Regions from separate parts of the Sphingopyxis sp. GW821-FHT12C06 genome, predicted to be linked through region 4. Evidence: predicted binding sites of a transcription regulator. Region 4 holds the regulator's gene; each other region holds the start of a gene.
The links. Region 4 encodes LexA, which represses DNA repair genes until DNA is damaged. Its sites were predicted from a motif close to GTTCCNCNCTTGTTCT; they were not measured.
Positions count from the first base shown of each region.

Region 1 (3,530 bases), on a different contig from region 4:
TGGTCAGCGCGCCTTCCACTCGGGCTTGCGCTTTTGAGCGAAGGCGAGGGGGCCTTCGCGCGCATCCTCGCTGGACATCAGTGCCTTGCGCTCGCGGCTGTTCTCGGCCCAATGCGCGTCGTCGCCGGCGATCTGGCCGTCGGCGATGCGGAGTGCGACGCGCTTCGAGGTTTGCACCGACAGCGGGGCGTTGCCTGCGATCTTTTCGGCGAGCGCGATCGCGGTGGGCATGAGGTCGGCGAGCGGAACGACGCGGTTGGCGAAGCCATAGCGCTGGGCAGTCGCGGCATCGAAGGGATCGCCGGTGAGCAGATGCTCCATCGCGATCTTCTGCGGCAGCTGCTTGACGATGCGGAAGGCGCCGCCCGCCGCCGCGAACAGCCCGACCTTGACCTCGGGCAGGCCGAACTGGGCATGATCGGCGGCAACGACGAGGTCGCTCATCAACGCGATTTCGCAGCCCCCGCCAAAGGCGAAGCCGTTGACCGCGGCGATGACCGGTTTCGAGATCGGGTGTGCGACCATACCGGCAAATCCCCACGCCTGCTGCGTCTTGTCGGCGGGCTGGAGCATCTCGCCTCGCGACAGCGCGACAAGGTCAGCGCCGGCGCAGAAGCTCTTGTCACCTGCACCGGTGACGATCACGACGCGAATTTCGGGGTCGTTCTCGGCCTCTTCGAGCGCGGTGCCGATGCCGACATGAACCGCGGCGTTAATCGCGTTGCGCGCCTCGGGCCGGTTGATCGTGACGATCAATATATGGCCCTGACGCTCCGTGAGAACGGCGGGTGCAGCGGTGTCGGTCATCAAATCTCTCCCATTGGCCGGGGTCGCGACAAGGCGAATCCCGGCTGTCTGGGAAAACTATCGGCCGAAGTTAACGTTTACGTCAACTGGAAAGCAATCATCGCCCCCGCGAAGGCGGAGACAATGACTGGAATCAGATCGACTGGCCGGTCTTCGCCCAATCGGCGAGGAAGCCTTCGATGCCCTTTTCGGTCAGGATATGCTTGAACAGGCCCTTGATGACCGACGGCGGTGCGGTCATCACGTCGGCGCCGATCTTGGCGGCTTCGAGGACGTGGATGCCGTGGCGGACGCTGGCGACCAGGATTTCGGTGTCATAGTCATAATTGTCGTAGATCAGGCGAATGTCGGCGATCAGCTGCATTCCGTCGAAGCCATTGTCGTCGTGACGGCCAACGAAGGGCGAGACGAAGCTCGCGCCGGCCTTGGCGGCGAGCAGCGCCTGTGCAGCCGAGAAGCAGAGCGTGACATTGACCATCGTGCCGTCGCTGGTCAGCGCCTTGCAGGTCTTGAGCCCGTCGATCGTCAGCGGCACCTTGATGCAGACATTGTCGGCAATCTTGCGGAGGATTTCGGCTTCCTGCATCATCGTCGCATGGTCGAGCGCGACGACTTCGGCCGACACCGGGCCGTTGGTCAGCGCGCAGATTTCGCGGGTTACTTCCTTGAAATCGCGGCCGGACTTGGCGATCAACGACGGGTTGGTGGTGACGCCGTCGAGCAGGCCGGTCGCGGCGAGCTCCTGAATATCGGCGATTTCGGCAGTGTCAGCGAAGAATTTCATGGCGCAGGCTTCCTTTCGGGGGGCGATTCGGTCGTTGCCGATCCCCCTAGAGCAATGGCGGGAAAAACTGAACCGTCCCCACCCTTCTTCGTGGGAAACCACTGGCGTTCCATCTTTGTTCCGATTATGCGAGCCGCATGGCCAAAGCGAAACGTCAATATGTCTGCCAGAATTGCGGGTCCGCGACCTATCGCTGGCAGGGGCAGTGCGCCGATTGCGGCGAATGGAACACGCTGGTCGAGGAGGCGGGCGAGACCGTTTTTTCGGCGAAGCATGACCTCAGCAAGGGCGGGCGTACGCTGGTGCTCGAAACGCTCGATGCCGACAGCAAGATGCCCGATCGCATGCTGTGCGGAATCGCCGAATTCGACCGCGCGCTCGGCGGCGGTTTCGTCGCGGGATCGGCGACTTTGATCGGCGGTGACCCCGGGATCGGCAAATCTACACTGCTTCTGCAGGCGGCCGGGCGCCTCGCGAAGGCAGGAAAGTCGGTGGTCTATATCAGCGGCGAGGAGGCGGCGGCGCAGGTGCGGCTGCGCGCGCAGCGGCTCGGGCTCGGCGATGCGCCGGTCGCGCTGGCAAGCGCGACATCGGTGCGCGACATTCTCGCGACGCTCGATCGGCAGTCGGCCGATTTCGTCGTCATCGATTCGATCCAGACGATGCACAGCGACCTGATCGACAGCGCGCCGGGGACGGTGAGCCAGGTTCGCGCGAGCGCGCAGGAACTGATCCGTTACGCCAAGGATGGCGGCGCGGCGATCGTTCTCGTCGGGCATGTCACCAAGGACGGGACGATTGCGGGGCCTCGGGTACTCGAGCATATGGTGGACACGGTTCTGGCGTTCGAAGGTGAGCGCAGCCACCAGTATCGCATCCTGCGCGCGGTGAAGAACCGCTTCGGCGGCACCGACGAGATCGGTGTCTTTGCGATGGGCGAAGAGGGGCTCGGCGAGGTTTCGAACCCGTCGAGCCTGTTCCTGACCGACCGCAGCCGCGATGTGCCGGGGTCGGTGGTGTTCCCCGCATTGGAAGGCACGCGGCCAGTGCTGGTCGAGGTGCAGGCGCTGACAGTGCGGCTGGCAAGCGGGGCCACTCCCCGGCGCGCCGTGGTCGGATGGGACAGCGGGCGGCTCGCGATGGTGCTCGCGGTGCTCGAAGCGCGCTGCGGGCTGCAAATGGGCGCGGCCGAAGTCTATCTGAACATCGCGGGCGGATACCGCCTGACCGATCCCGCCGCCGACCTTGCCGTCGCCGCGGCGCTGATTTCGGCCTTCACCGAGCGGCCGGTGCCCGCCGACGCGATTGTCTTTGGCGAATTGTCGCTGTCGGGCGAGGTGCGGCAGGTCTCGCACGATGCGCTGCGCCTGCGCGAAGCGGCAAAGCTCGGTTTTTCAACCGGCTGGGGGCCGAAGGGGATGAAGGCTGTGAAGGGGATCAGCGTCTCCGGCTTTGAGCGGCTCGGCGAACTCGTTGACCTGATGCTTGGGCGCGACTAGCGCACGGCAAATGGGAAGTCTGACATCATTGGATATTGCGGTGCTGGCGCTGGTCGGCGGCTTCGCGGTGCTCGGCTTCATGCGCGGGCTGGTGCAGGAGGTGACGAGCCTTCTTGCGTGGATACTCGCGATCGCGGCGGTGCGTTTCTTTCACCCTGTCGTGACCGATTTCGTCAGCGGCTGGGTCGGGACCGAGGGCGGCGCCGCGATGCTGGCGTTCGTGCTGTTGTTCGGCGGCGTGTTCATCCTCACCAAATGGGGCGGGCGCGCGATGGGGCAGCGCAGCCGCGCGTCGATCGTCGGCGGTTTCGATCGCGGGCTTGGTGCGGGCTTTGGCGCGGTGAAGGGGCTAATCGTCGCGACCATCGGCTTCATGATCGCGACGCTGCTTTACGACATCGGTTACGGCAATGCGCAGCGTCCGGCGTGGCTGACCGACA
Region 1 covers NZ_JBXAQR010000006.1:51,818-55,347, reverse strand. Annotated here, with positions in the region: gene AC1RRJ_RS17735 (acetyl-CoA acetyltransferase) at 1-1, opposite strand, end outside; gene AC1RRJ_RS17730 (enoyl-CoA hydratase-related protein) at 4-807, opposite strand; gene fsa (fructose-6-phosphate aldolase) at 941-1,591, opposite strand; gene radA (DNA repair protein RadA) at 1,729-3,090, shown strand; gene AC1RRJ_RS17715 (CvpA family protein) at 3,101-3,530, shown strand, end outside.
Region 1: radA (DNA repair protein RadA) is a predicted target of LexA. The motif match lies at 1,698-1,713, and genes of this name have one in related genera.

Region 2 (3,530 bases), on a different contig from region 4:
CATGTCCGTCAATCTGTCGGCGGCGTTGCTCGATCACGCCGACCTCGTCGGGACGATCCGCGTTATGCTGACCGCGCACCACCTGCCGCCCGAGCTTCTGACGATCGAGATCACCGAAACCGCGCAGATCGAAAACAGCCGCCATGCGCGCCAGACGCTCGCCCAGCTCCGCCGCGCCGGCATCCGCCTGTCGATCGACGACTATGGCACCGGTCAGTCGAACCTCGAGTATCTGACCGAGATCGAGGCCGACGAAATCAAGATCGACAAGCGATTCGTGATGACCATGCGCGATTCGCAACGCAACTTCGAAGTGGTGAAATCGACGATCGATCTCGCCCATCGGCTCGGGGCCGTCGCGGTCGCCGAAGGCATTGAAAACGCGCCGACAATGGCATTGCTCGAACAGCTCGGCTGTGACGTCGGCCAAGGCTATCACCTTGGTAAACCACAGCTATTTTCCGAACTTTTGGCGACCTTGTCGCCTCCTCCCCACAGCCGCACCGCATAACTGCCAAACTGGCAGCAATGCCCGTGTGAAAGACTCGATTAACCTTACCAAATATGGTAAACATCTTATTAACTGTTCTTCGTGGGCAGTGGCGACAGGAGATTTATTATGGGTTGGTTTTGGAGATGGGTTGGCGGCGGCGGCTCCGGTAACGGTGGTAGCTCGGCGTAAGCCAGACCGAATTTGCGAACAGGGCCTCGGCATCGCCGGGGCCCTTTTCTTTTGTCCGCCGTTCGCGTCGCCCATGACACTCCGCATGTCGTTCCGGCCTTGACAAGGACGGACCATCACGGGGGCAGAACTGCCGGGCACGCCGACCACAAAATTTTCGCTCCGGTCGACGCCGCGCACCGATCCGCCGCGAAGCCGCGGAAAGGCTGTGGTTTCGCCCGCAAACCACGCCCCGCGCACGGCAGACCGAATCAAATTATCGACGAACCGAGTCTCTTAACTGTCATTTACCGTCTTGCATCGCAGCGCCGACGTGGCACTATAGATGGTGGGTAAACCTAGGGGGCACCCCAAGAATTAGTATCAGGCTGCAAGTGGCGGATTTCCGTCGTCCATCCCATATGGACACGGGAAAACCCTTTGTGCGCCCAAAAATATGTCCCACGCGGGGCGGTTTAGATGCTAAGACCGGGGCTTCGCCCCGAGTCGAACAAGACAGGAACATTTGCGCCCGAGGGCGCAGGTCAAACGGGGACGGATTCGATGGATTTTCGGGAAACGGAACGGGTGGAGACGAACGACGTGGCGACAATGGAACTGGCGAAGAATGACGCTGCGGCGAATGCCGAATCGGCTTCCGATTCGCCGCCGGCAGCAAAGCTGAACGACAGCAGCGCGGCCAAGGTCCACGCGCGTCGTTTCAACGTCGTGACCGACAAGAGCCGCGACGCGCTGCTCACCGATTTTGGCAAGGAAACGCTGGAGGACCGCTACCTTCTCCCCGGCGAATCCTATCAGGATCTTTTCGCGCGCGTCGCCGATGCCTATGCCGACGATGCCGGGCACGCCCAGCGCCTCTATGATTATATCTCGAAGCTGTGGTTCATGCCCGCGACCCCCGTTCTCTCGAACGGCGGCACCGGTCGCGGCCTGCCGATCAGCTGCTATCTGAACTCGGTCCCCGACAGCCTCGAGGGCATTGTCGAGACGTGGAACGAGAATGTCTGGCTCGCCTCGCGCGGCGGCGGCATCGGCACCTATTGGGGCAGCGTGCGCGGGATCGGCGAGCCGGTCGGCCTCAACGGCAAGACCAGCGGCATCATTCCTTTCGTCCGCGTGATGGACAGCCTCACCCTCGCGATCTCGCAGGGCAGCCTGCGCCGCGGTTCGGCCGCCTGCTATCTCGACATCAGCCACCCGGAGATTGAGGAGTTCCTCGAAATCCGCAAACCTTCGGGCGACTTCAACCGCAAGGCGCTGAACCTCCACCACGGCGTCCTCATCACCGACGAGTTCATGGAAGCCGTCCGCGACGGCGCCGAATTCAACCTCCGCTCGCCGAAGGATCAGAGCGTCCGCGGCAGCGTCGACGCGCGCTCGCTGTTCCAGAAGCTCGTCGAAACGCGCCTCGCGACCGGCGAGCCCTATATCATCTTCATCGACCAGGTGAACCGCATGATGCCCAAGCATCACCGCGATCTCGGCCTCAAGGTCACCACCTCGAACCTCTGCTCGGAAATCACGCTGCCCACCGGCCGCGACCACCTGGGTCAGGATCGCACCGCGGTCTGCTGCCTCTCGAGCCTCAACCTCGAAACCTGGGACGAGTGGAACACCGACAAGGGTTTCATCGAAGACGTCATGCGCATGCTCGACAACGTCCTTCAGGACTATATCGACCGCGCCCCGCCCGAAATGGCGCGCGCCAAATATAGCGCCAGCCGCGAACGCTCGGTCGGCCTCGGCGTGATGGGCTTCCACAGCTTCCTTCAGGCGCGCGGCCTGCCCTTCGAGGGCGCGATGGCGAAATCGTCGAACCTGCGCGTCTTCAAGCATATCCGCGCACAGGTCGATCAGGCGTCGATGCTGCTCGCCAAGGAACGCGGCCCCTGCCCCGACGCCGCCGATCAGGGCGTGATGGAGCGCTTCAGCTGCAAGATGGCGATCGCGCCGACCGCGTCGATCTCGATCATCTGCGGCGGCACCAGCGCGTGCATCGAGCCGATCCCGGCGAACATCTACACGCACAAGACGCTCTCGGGCAGCTTCTCGATCCGCAATCCGCATCTGGAAGCCCTGCTCGTCGACAAGGCGAAGAACAGCGACAATATCTGGAACTCGATCCTCGAGAAGGGCGGCAGCGTCCAGCACCTCGACTTCCTGACCACGGACGAGAAGGACTGCTTCAAGACCAGCTTCGAGATCGACCAGCGCTGGCTGCTCGAACTCTCGGCCGACCGCACCCCCTATATCGATCAGGCGCAGTCGCTGAACCTGTTCATCCCCGCCGACGTCGAGAAATGGGATCTGCTCATGCTCCACTATCGCGCGTGGGAACTCGGCATCAAATCGCTCTATTATCTCCGCTCGAAATCGGTGCAGCGCGCCGGGTTCGCGGGCGGGGTCGAGGCCGACAATACGCCCGAAGCCGCGGTGTATCAGTTGGAGAGCACCGATTATGACGAGTGCCTGGCTTGTCAGTAATGGATTCGATGACCTTGGGACTTCTGGTCCCGGGGTTATCTTTCGTTGCGGCATTGGGGATCACGATCATCTCCCTTGTCCGCAAGGAGCCGCTGACGAACCGGGACAGGCTAAATCTGACACTCTACTGGTCGCTGCCTGTACTGCTCTATGTCATGTTCAATATCGTGACTGATTTCGGTAAAACTTCTGTCGCATTAGGATAATCGCCATGCCCCTTCTAGAAGCCCGCAAAACCTACAAGCCCTTCGAATATCCGTGGGCGTTCGATTTCTGGAAGCGCCAGCAGCAGATCCACTGGGTTCCCGAGGAAGTGCCGCTGGGCGAGGATTGCCGCGACTGGGCGCAGAAGATCAGCGATCAC
Region 2 covers NZ_JBXAQR010000006.1:116,186-119,715, forward strand. Annotated here, with positions in the region: gene AC1RRJ_RS18040 (EAL domain-containing protein) at 1-511, shown strand, start outside; gene AC1RRJ_RS18045 (ribonucleoside-diphosphate reductase subunit alpha) at 1,226-3,166, shown strand; gene AC1RRJ_RS18050 (hypothetical protein) at 3,166-3,372, shown strand; gene AC1RRJ_RS18055 (ribonucleotide-diphosphate reductase subunit beta) at 3,378-3,530, shown strand, end outside.
Region 2: AC1RRJ_RS18045 (ribonucleoside-diphosphate reductase subunit alpha) is a predicted target of LexA. The motif match lies at 1,170-1,185, and genes of this name have one in related genera.

Region 3 (3,530 bases), 540 kb from region 4:
GTCGGCGTGGCGGATCGCATCCTCGTCATGCTCGACGACGATCACCGTATTGCCGAGGTCGCGGAGACGCTTGAGCGTCGCGAGCAGCCGGTCGTTGTCGCGCTGGTGGAGCCCGATGCTGGGCTCGTCGAGGACATAGAGCACCCCCGACAGGCCGCTGCCGATCTGCGAGGCGAGGCGGATGCGCTGGCTCTCGCCCCCGCTCAGCGTGCCCGACGTGCGGTTGAGGTTGAGGTAATCGAGCCCGACATTGTTGAGGAAGCCCAGCCGTTCGTTGATTTCCTTGAGGATCGCCTTCGCGATCTGGCGCTGGGTGTCGTTCAGCTTCTCGTCGAGCGTGCTGAACCAGTTCAGGGCGTCGGCCACCGACCGCTGCGCCGACATGCTGATATCCTCGCCCGCGATCTTCACCGCGAGCGGTTCGGGGCGCAGGCGCGCGCCGTGGCACGTCTCGCACGGCTGTGCGGTCTGATATTTGCTCAGCTCCTCGCGCATCCACGCGCTTTCGGTCTGGAGCAGGCGGCGGTTGAGGTTGCCGATCACGCCTTCGAACGCCTTGTGGGTCGAATAACTGCGCTTGCCGTCCTTGAAGATCAGCTCGACCGGTTTGCCGCCGGTGCCATAGAGGATGATCAGCTGGACCTCGCCCGGCAGATCCTGCCACGGCGTCGTGAGGTCGAAACCATAGGCTTTGCCGAGGCTCTCGAGCACCTGCATATAATAGGGCGAGGGCGGGTTGGATTTCGCCCACGGAACGACCGCGCCCTTTTTCAGGCTGAGCGCATGGTTGGGGACGACGAGGTCGGGGTCGAACTCCTGCCGCTCGCCGAGGCCGTCGCAGGCGGGGCAGGCGCCCTGCGGCGCGTTGAAGCTGAACAGGCGCGGTTCGATCTCGGCGATCGTGAAGCCCGAGACCGGGCAGGCGAATTTTTCGGAAAAGATGATGCGGTTCGCGGGGATTCCCGCGCCCTTCATCGCGCCGCCGGTATCCTCTTCCTCGCGCCCCGGGACCGGGCCGTCGGCGAGGTCGACATAGGTCAGCCCCTCGGCGAGCTTGAGGGCGGTCTCGAAGCTGTCGGCGAGCCGCGTTTCGAGGCCGTCGCGCACCGCGATACGGTCGACGACGACCTCGATGTCATGCTTGTATTTCTTGTCGAGGCTGGGCGCCTCGCCAATCTCGTAAAACTCGCCATCGATGCGGACGCGGGTGAAGCCGTCCTTCTGCCACTGCGCGAGTTCCTTTTTATACTCGCCCTTGCGCCCGCGCACGACCGGTGCGAGCAGATAGGCGCGCGTCCCCTCAGGCAATTGCATCACGCGATCGACCATGTCGGTGACCGTCTGCGCCGAGATCGGCTCGCCGGTGGTTGGCGAATAGGGGATGCCGACGCGCGCCCACAGCAAGCGCATATAGTCGTAGATTTCGGTCACCGTCGCGACGGTCGAGCGCGGGTTGCGCGACGTCGTCTTCTGTTCGATGCTGATCGCCGGCGACAGCCCGTCGATATGCTCGACATCGGGTTTTTGCATCATCTCGAGGAACTGGCGCGCGTAAGCGGAGAGCGACTCCACATAGCGCCGTTGCCCCTCGGCATAGATGGTGTCGAAGGCGAGGCTGGACTTGCCGCTGCCCGACAAGCCGGTGATGACGACCAGCGCATCGCGCGGCAGGTCGACGTTCACGCCCTTGAGATTATGCTCGCGCGCGCCGCGCACCGAAATATGGGTGAGACTCATAAGGGAGGTTTGTTCCAGATTTGTTCTTGATGCGCAAGGGGTGCGTCGATGGAAAGATAGGGACGCCGGACCGGCGCCGCAATGGACCTGATTTGGCGTTTTGATCCTATACGCGGTTCTGGCCATGCATAGTCTTGAGCGGTCTTGTCGCGTTTGGGGGAACAGCGATGCCATCACATACCGAGTGCGTAAACGGGGCGATCCGCGCCGCAATTTTGCGGCGACTGCCCCATTTCAAAGGCGCCTGGACCTTCAAGATACCGGAAAAGGAGCCGCTGTTGCTGGCGGACAATATGCCGTGGAAAGCCTTTTTGGGCGATGTTCTGCAGGGTACGCAAGACTGCATTGTGAACTGTCAGACCGCGGGCACGGACGATTTCGAGGGATATCGGTCGAAGCAGCTGTGGGAGCTGCAGAAAAAGATCGTCGAGACGATCACATGCTAGCGCTACGAAGCCGGAGCATGGCTCATCGCCCCCGCAGCCTGCTGCGCGGCGGGGCGTTCCTGTTTCTTGCCGGCGGGTTGCCGCTTTCCGCCATGGCGCAAGTTGATTCCGCGGAACTTGCGGCGCAGGCGTGCACGGCTGCAAAGTTCGAACGGACGTGGAACGGTATTGCTCCCATTGCCGATGCCAAGGATGACAAGAGCGAATGGGTCGCCATCGACCCGCAAGGGCTGTGGTTCTTTGCCGCGACGCGGGCAGGTGTTCAGGTGTCGCCAGACGGTGCGCGCCGCAGGATGACAGGGGCCTTCGACAATGTGAATGACGATCGCAAGCCAGCCGTAGCGAGCGAAATCGACTGGGCACTGTTTAACACCATGAAGGCGTTGCAGGACAATATCGCCGCCGACGCTGTCGCGTCGTTGAAGCTTTACGATGCTCAGAACAGGATTGTCGCGGATGCTCCAGTCGAATCCTCACGGTTTTGGCTCGCCGATCATCGCGGTATTGTTCGATGCAAAGTTGCGAAGAAGGCCGGGCCTGGTGATGGTGGTTCGGTCGCCGGTTCCGAGGGGGCGACGGATGAAAAGTCAAAGTTCGTCTTTGATTTCAACCTGAGAGAGAATCCCGAGGCCTTGTCTCTGACAGGTGAAAAACGCAAATCCGCGGGCGCGGCGCAGTTGGGATTAGAGCGCGTACGCAGTTTCCTTGATGACGGGACGCGCAAGCAGGTCACGACATTAACCGGAAAGGGCGTTCTGGGGTTGAAGATCGTGCCCCAAACGGACGACAGTTCGCTGTTCGCCTATGCCGGCTATGAACTGAGCAGATCGCGAACCAGGCCTGCGACACCGCCCACGCCGCCCGCGACACTTCGCGACGGGGATACCGAAATCATCAAGCTTGGCCTTGTCGGAAGTCAGTATTTTGATCTTGCTCCGGGGAGAAGAGCCGATCGCGCGCTGACGGTCAGCCTCGACGGTGCCTATCTGTTCGATCTTGTAAAGGATAGTGAGAGGCTGCGTACCAAAGTCACGCTTTCGCCATATAAATTCGTGGGGCCAGGGGGGCTGTGCGGCATTCGCGAATTTCATGAAACCTTCATCCCGGGAATTCGCGCGAGTTGCACACCGGACATCTTGTTTCAGTATGGCCACATCACGCGCGACGGCAAGTTGACTGCTGATGAAAAGAAGGATCATGTGATGATCGGCGGCCGGATCGGTTATGATTTGATGCTCGCTGGTGATCTTGAATCGGGTGTCTTCGCCGGTGGCAGTTTCGAGTATCAGAAACGACTGTCAGGCGGCGTGCCGAATATCCGGCGACACCGGCTCTATATCAAATATC
Region 3 covers NZ_JBXAQR010000002.1:92,532-96,061, forward strand. Annotated here, with positions in the region: gene uvrA (excinuclease ABC subunit UvrA) at 1-1,737, opposite strand, end outside; gene AC1RRJ_RS05770 (hypothetical protein) at 1,872-2,183, shown strand; gene AC1RRJ_RS05775 (hypothetical protein) at 2,201-3,530, shown strand, end outside.
Region 3: uvrA (excinuclease ABC subunit UvrA) is a predicted target of LexA. The motif match lies at 1,749-1,764, and genes of this name have one in related genera.

Region 4 (3,530 bases):
GATCGCATCGGCGCCGTCGGGACGATTCTTGGCGAGATTGCGCGTGTCGAGGGACAAAGGGCACGCGCGCCGCCGCTGCGTGCGCGGCTCAGCGCGCATATCCACGGCCAGCTCGACGGATCGGCGGGCGGCATCGCCGCCGCGCTCGTCACCGGAGATCGCGGCGCGATCGCCGAGGTCGATGAAGAGGCGATGCGGCGCAGCGGGCTTGCGCATCTTCTGTCAATCAGCGGGCTGCATGTGACCGCCGCGGTGGGCTTTGCGATGTTGTTGACGATGCGGCTGCTGGCGCTGAATCGGCGGCTGGCGCTCGCGGGCTATGTGTTGCCGCTTGCCGCCGCTGCCGGGGCAATTGCGGGCGGGGCTTATACATTGCTCGCGGGTGCGGAGGTGCCCACGCTGCGCTCGTTCATCGCCGCGCTGCTCGTCCTTTTCGCCTTCCTGCTCGGGCGCGAGGCGCTGACCTTGCGGCTCGTCGCTGCAGGGGCGCTGATCGTGCTGATCTGGCGCCCCGAGTCGCTCGCGGGGCCGAGTTTCCAGCTGAGCTTCGCGGCGGTCACCGCGATCATCGCGCTCCACGAAAGCCGTTCGATGCGGGCATTTCTTGCGCGTCGCACCGAAGTTTGGGCCATTCGACTGGGGCGTGGCATTGTCGGATTGCTGATCACCGGTCTGGTGGTTGAGGTCGCGCTGGCGCCGATCGCGCTGTTTCATTTCCACAAAGCGGGACTTTACGGCGCGCTCGCCAATGTTGTCGCGATCCCGCTGACCACTTTCGTCATCATGCCGGCCGAGGCGCTGGCCTTGCTGCTCGACAGCGTAGGGCTCGGTGCGCCTTTCTGGTGGGTCACAGGGCAGGCGCTGGATCTGTTGCTCGCGCTTGCGCACGGCGTAGCCGCCGCTCCGGGGGCGGTCGCGATGCTGCCGAGCTTTCCCGCCTGGGGCTTCGGCCTGGCGATTTTTGGCGGGCTTTGGCTGTTGCTGTGGCAGACGCGCTGGCGCCGCGCGGGCTTCGCGCCGCTCGCGATGGGGATCGCGGCTTTGCTCGTGCAGCCACGGCCGGATGTGCTGGTGACGAGTGACGGGCGTCATATTGCAGTCGCGGCGCCGGGGGGCGGTTATGCGCTGCTTCGCGACCGTGCGGGCGACTATGTTCGCGATACGATGGCGGAGGCTGCGGGTCACGACGCTCCGCTCGTTGCGCTGGCCGACCTAAATCACGTCGAGTGCAACGCGGACTTCTGCCGCTGGCGGCAGGGCGAAGGAGACGACCAGCGCCATTTCCTTGTCTCGCGCGGCCGAGACCGGATCGAGGGGGCCGATATGGCGGCGGCGTGCGCCGCCGCCGATGTCGTGATCAGCGACCGCTGGTTGCCGCGCGAATGCGTCGCGCGCTGGTTGACGGTCGATCGCGACAGCCTCGCCGAAAGTGGCGGGCTTGCCATCTATACTGGTGACGGCCCGCGCATCGTCACTACGCTACGCGCGGGCGACGAACATCCGTGGCGCCGCCCGCCGCAGGTCAGTGGTAACGACGAAGCAGTCCCGACAACCGACCCTGCACGATGACACGATCGGCGGCGTAGCGCTGGGGCTCATAGGCGCTGTTCGCTGGGTCGAGCCGGATCATCTGGCCTTCGCGGCGGAAATATTTGAGCGTTGCGTCCTGACCATCGACCAGCGCGACGACGATATCGCCCTCGCGCGCGGTGCTGGCTTTCTGGATCAGCGCATAGTCGCCATCGAAGATGCCGGCCTCGACCATCGAGTCCCCCGAGACTTCGAGCGCATAATGCTCGCCCGCGCCGAGCAGCGCGGCGGGGACCGCAAGATTGTTGTGATCCTCGAACGCCTCGATCGGAACGCCCGCGGCGATTTTGCCGTGCAGCGGCACTTCGATGATGTCGTTCGCGGCGAGCGGACGCAGGGCGGGGGCCGGCTTGCGCAGCGGGACGATATTGTCGCGATCATTGTGCACAGGCGTATTCGCCGTCCTGGCGGCCTCCGGCACCTTGAGCACTTCGAGCGCGCGGGCGCGGTTGGGGAGGCGGCGGAGGAAGCCGCGTTCTTCCAATGCACTGATAAGTCTGTGGATTCCGGATTTCGACTTGAGACCAAGCGCTTCCTTCATCTCCTCGAACGACGGCGAAATGCCACTCGTGTCGAGCCGTTCCTGGATGAAGTGGAGCAGTTCATGCTGCTTCGCCGTCAACATCGTTCATTCTCCATGATGCCAAATACCGGACATAAGGAGAACGATAGTGGAACAGAGCGGAACTTGTCAAGCGATGGCGATATAATCGGCCATATCCCCGGCGCTGCGCGGCGGCGCGCCGATTTCGCGGAGGATCAGCGCGTTGGCGGCGATCAGCGGGAAAGTCTGGCCGCTGTCTTGCGCGGCGAAGGGAGTGAGCCGCCCGGCGTCGAGTCGGGCGCGTAGATAATCGCGGCGGCCATCCCCGGCAGCCAATGGCGCGGCGAGGGGGGCTTGATGGACCGGCGGCAGCGGATCGCGCGCGCCAGCGAGGTGGCGGACGAGCGGGAGCAGGAACAGCGTCGCGGTGACGAAGGCCGAGGAGGGGTTGCCGGGCAGACCGAGCAGGATCGCATCGCCGATGGTGCCCGCGACCAGCGGCTTGCCGGGGCGCATCGCGATCTTCCAGAAATCGATGCTCCCGCCCGTGTCTTCGAGCGCACCGCGGACATGATCATGATCACCGACCGAGGCGCCGCCAACAGTGACGATGACGTCATGATGGCGCGCCAGATCATTGAGAATGTTGGAAAGAAGGCCCCGGTCGTCGCGGGCGTGGAGCGGCAGGCTGACCTGTGCGGGTTCGGCGGCGAGCATTGCAGCGAGCATGACGCCATTGCTGTCGGGAATCTGGCCGGGAGATAGCGGACGGCCCGGCGGGACAAGTTCGTCGCCGGTGGTCAGGATCGCGACGCGCGGTCGCCCGCCGACCGAAAGCGCACCTGTACCGCCCATTGCGGCGGCGGCGATGGCGCCGGGGGTGAGGCGTGTTCCTGCCTCGAGCAGTGGCGTTCCGCTGGCGAAATCGGTAGCGCGTGCGCGGACGTGGCGGCCGGGTTCGCCCGGGCTCTCTCCAGATAATATCAATTTGTTTCCGTCAGTTACGGCGTCTTCCTGAATCAATATTGTGTCGGCACCGGCGGGGAGCATGGCGCCGGTGAAAATGCGCATGGCCTCGCGTGTACCGATTGTGCGCCGGGGTGTGGTTCCGGCGGCGATGTCGCCGACGATGGTCCACGGGCCGGGCAGGTCGGCGAAGCGGATCACATAGCCATCCATCGCCGACAAGGGCGCGGCTGGCTGGTCACGTTTTGCTCTCACATCTTCTGAAGTATATCGGTCAAGCACTTCGGATAAGGCAATATTTTCTGACGCCAGCGGATCACAGAGCGCCAGGAGCCGCGCCTGCGCGTCCGCGACGGGCAGCAGGTCACTCACTCGGCGCGCCAGTCGCCCGACCGTCCGCCGCTCTTTTCGAGCAGGCGAATGTCGCCGA
Region 4 covers NZ_JBXAQR010000002.1:628,574-632,103, reverse strand. Annotated here, with positions in the region: gene AC1RRJ_RS08405 (ComEC/Rec2 family competence protein) at 1-1,569, shown strand, start outside; gene lexA (transcriptional repressor LexA) at 1,523-2,215, opposite strand; gene AC1RRJ_RS08395 (molybdopterin molybdotransferase MoeA) at 2,282-3,472, opposite strand; gene moaC (cyclic pyranopterin monophosphate synthase MoaC) at 3,469-3,530, opposite strand, start outside.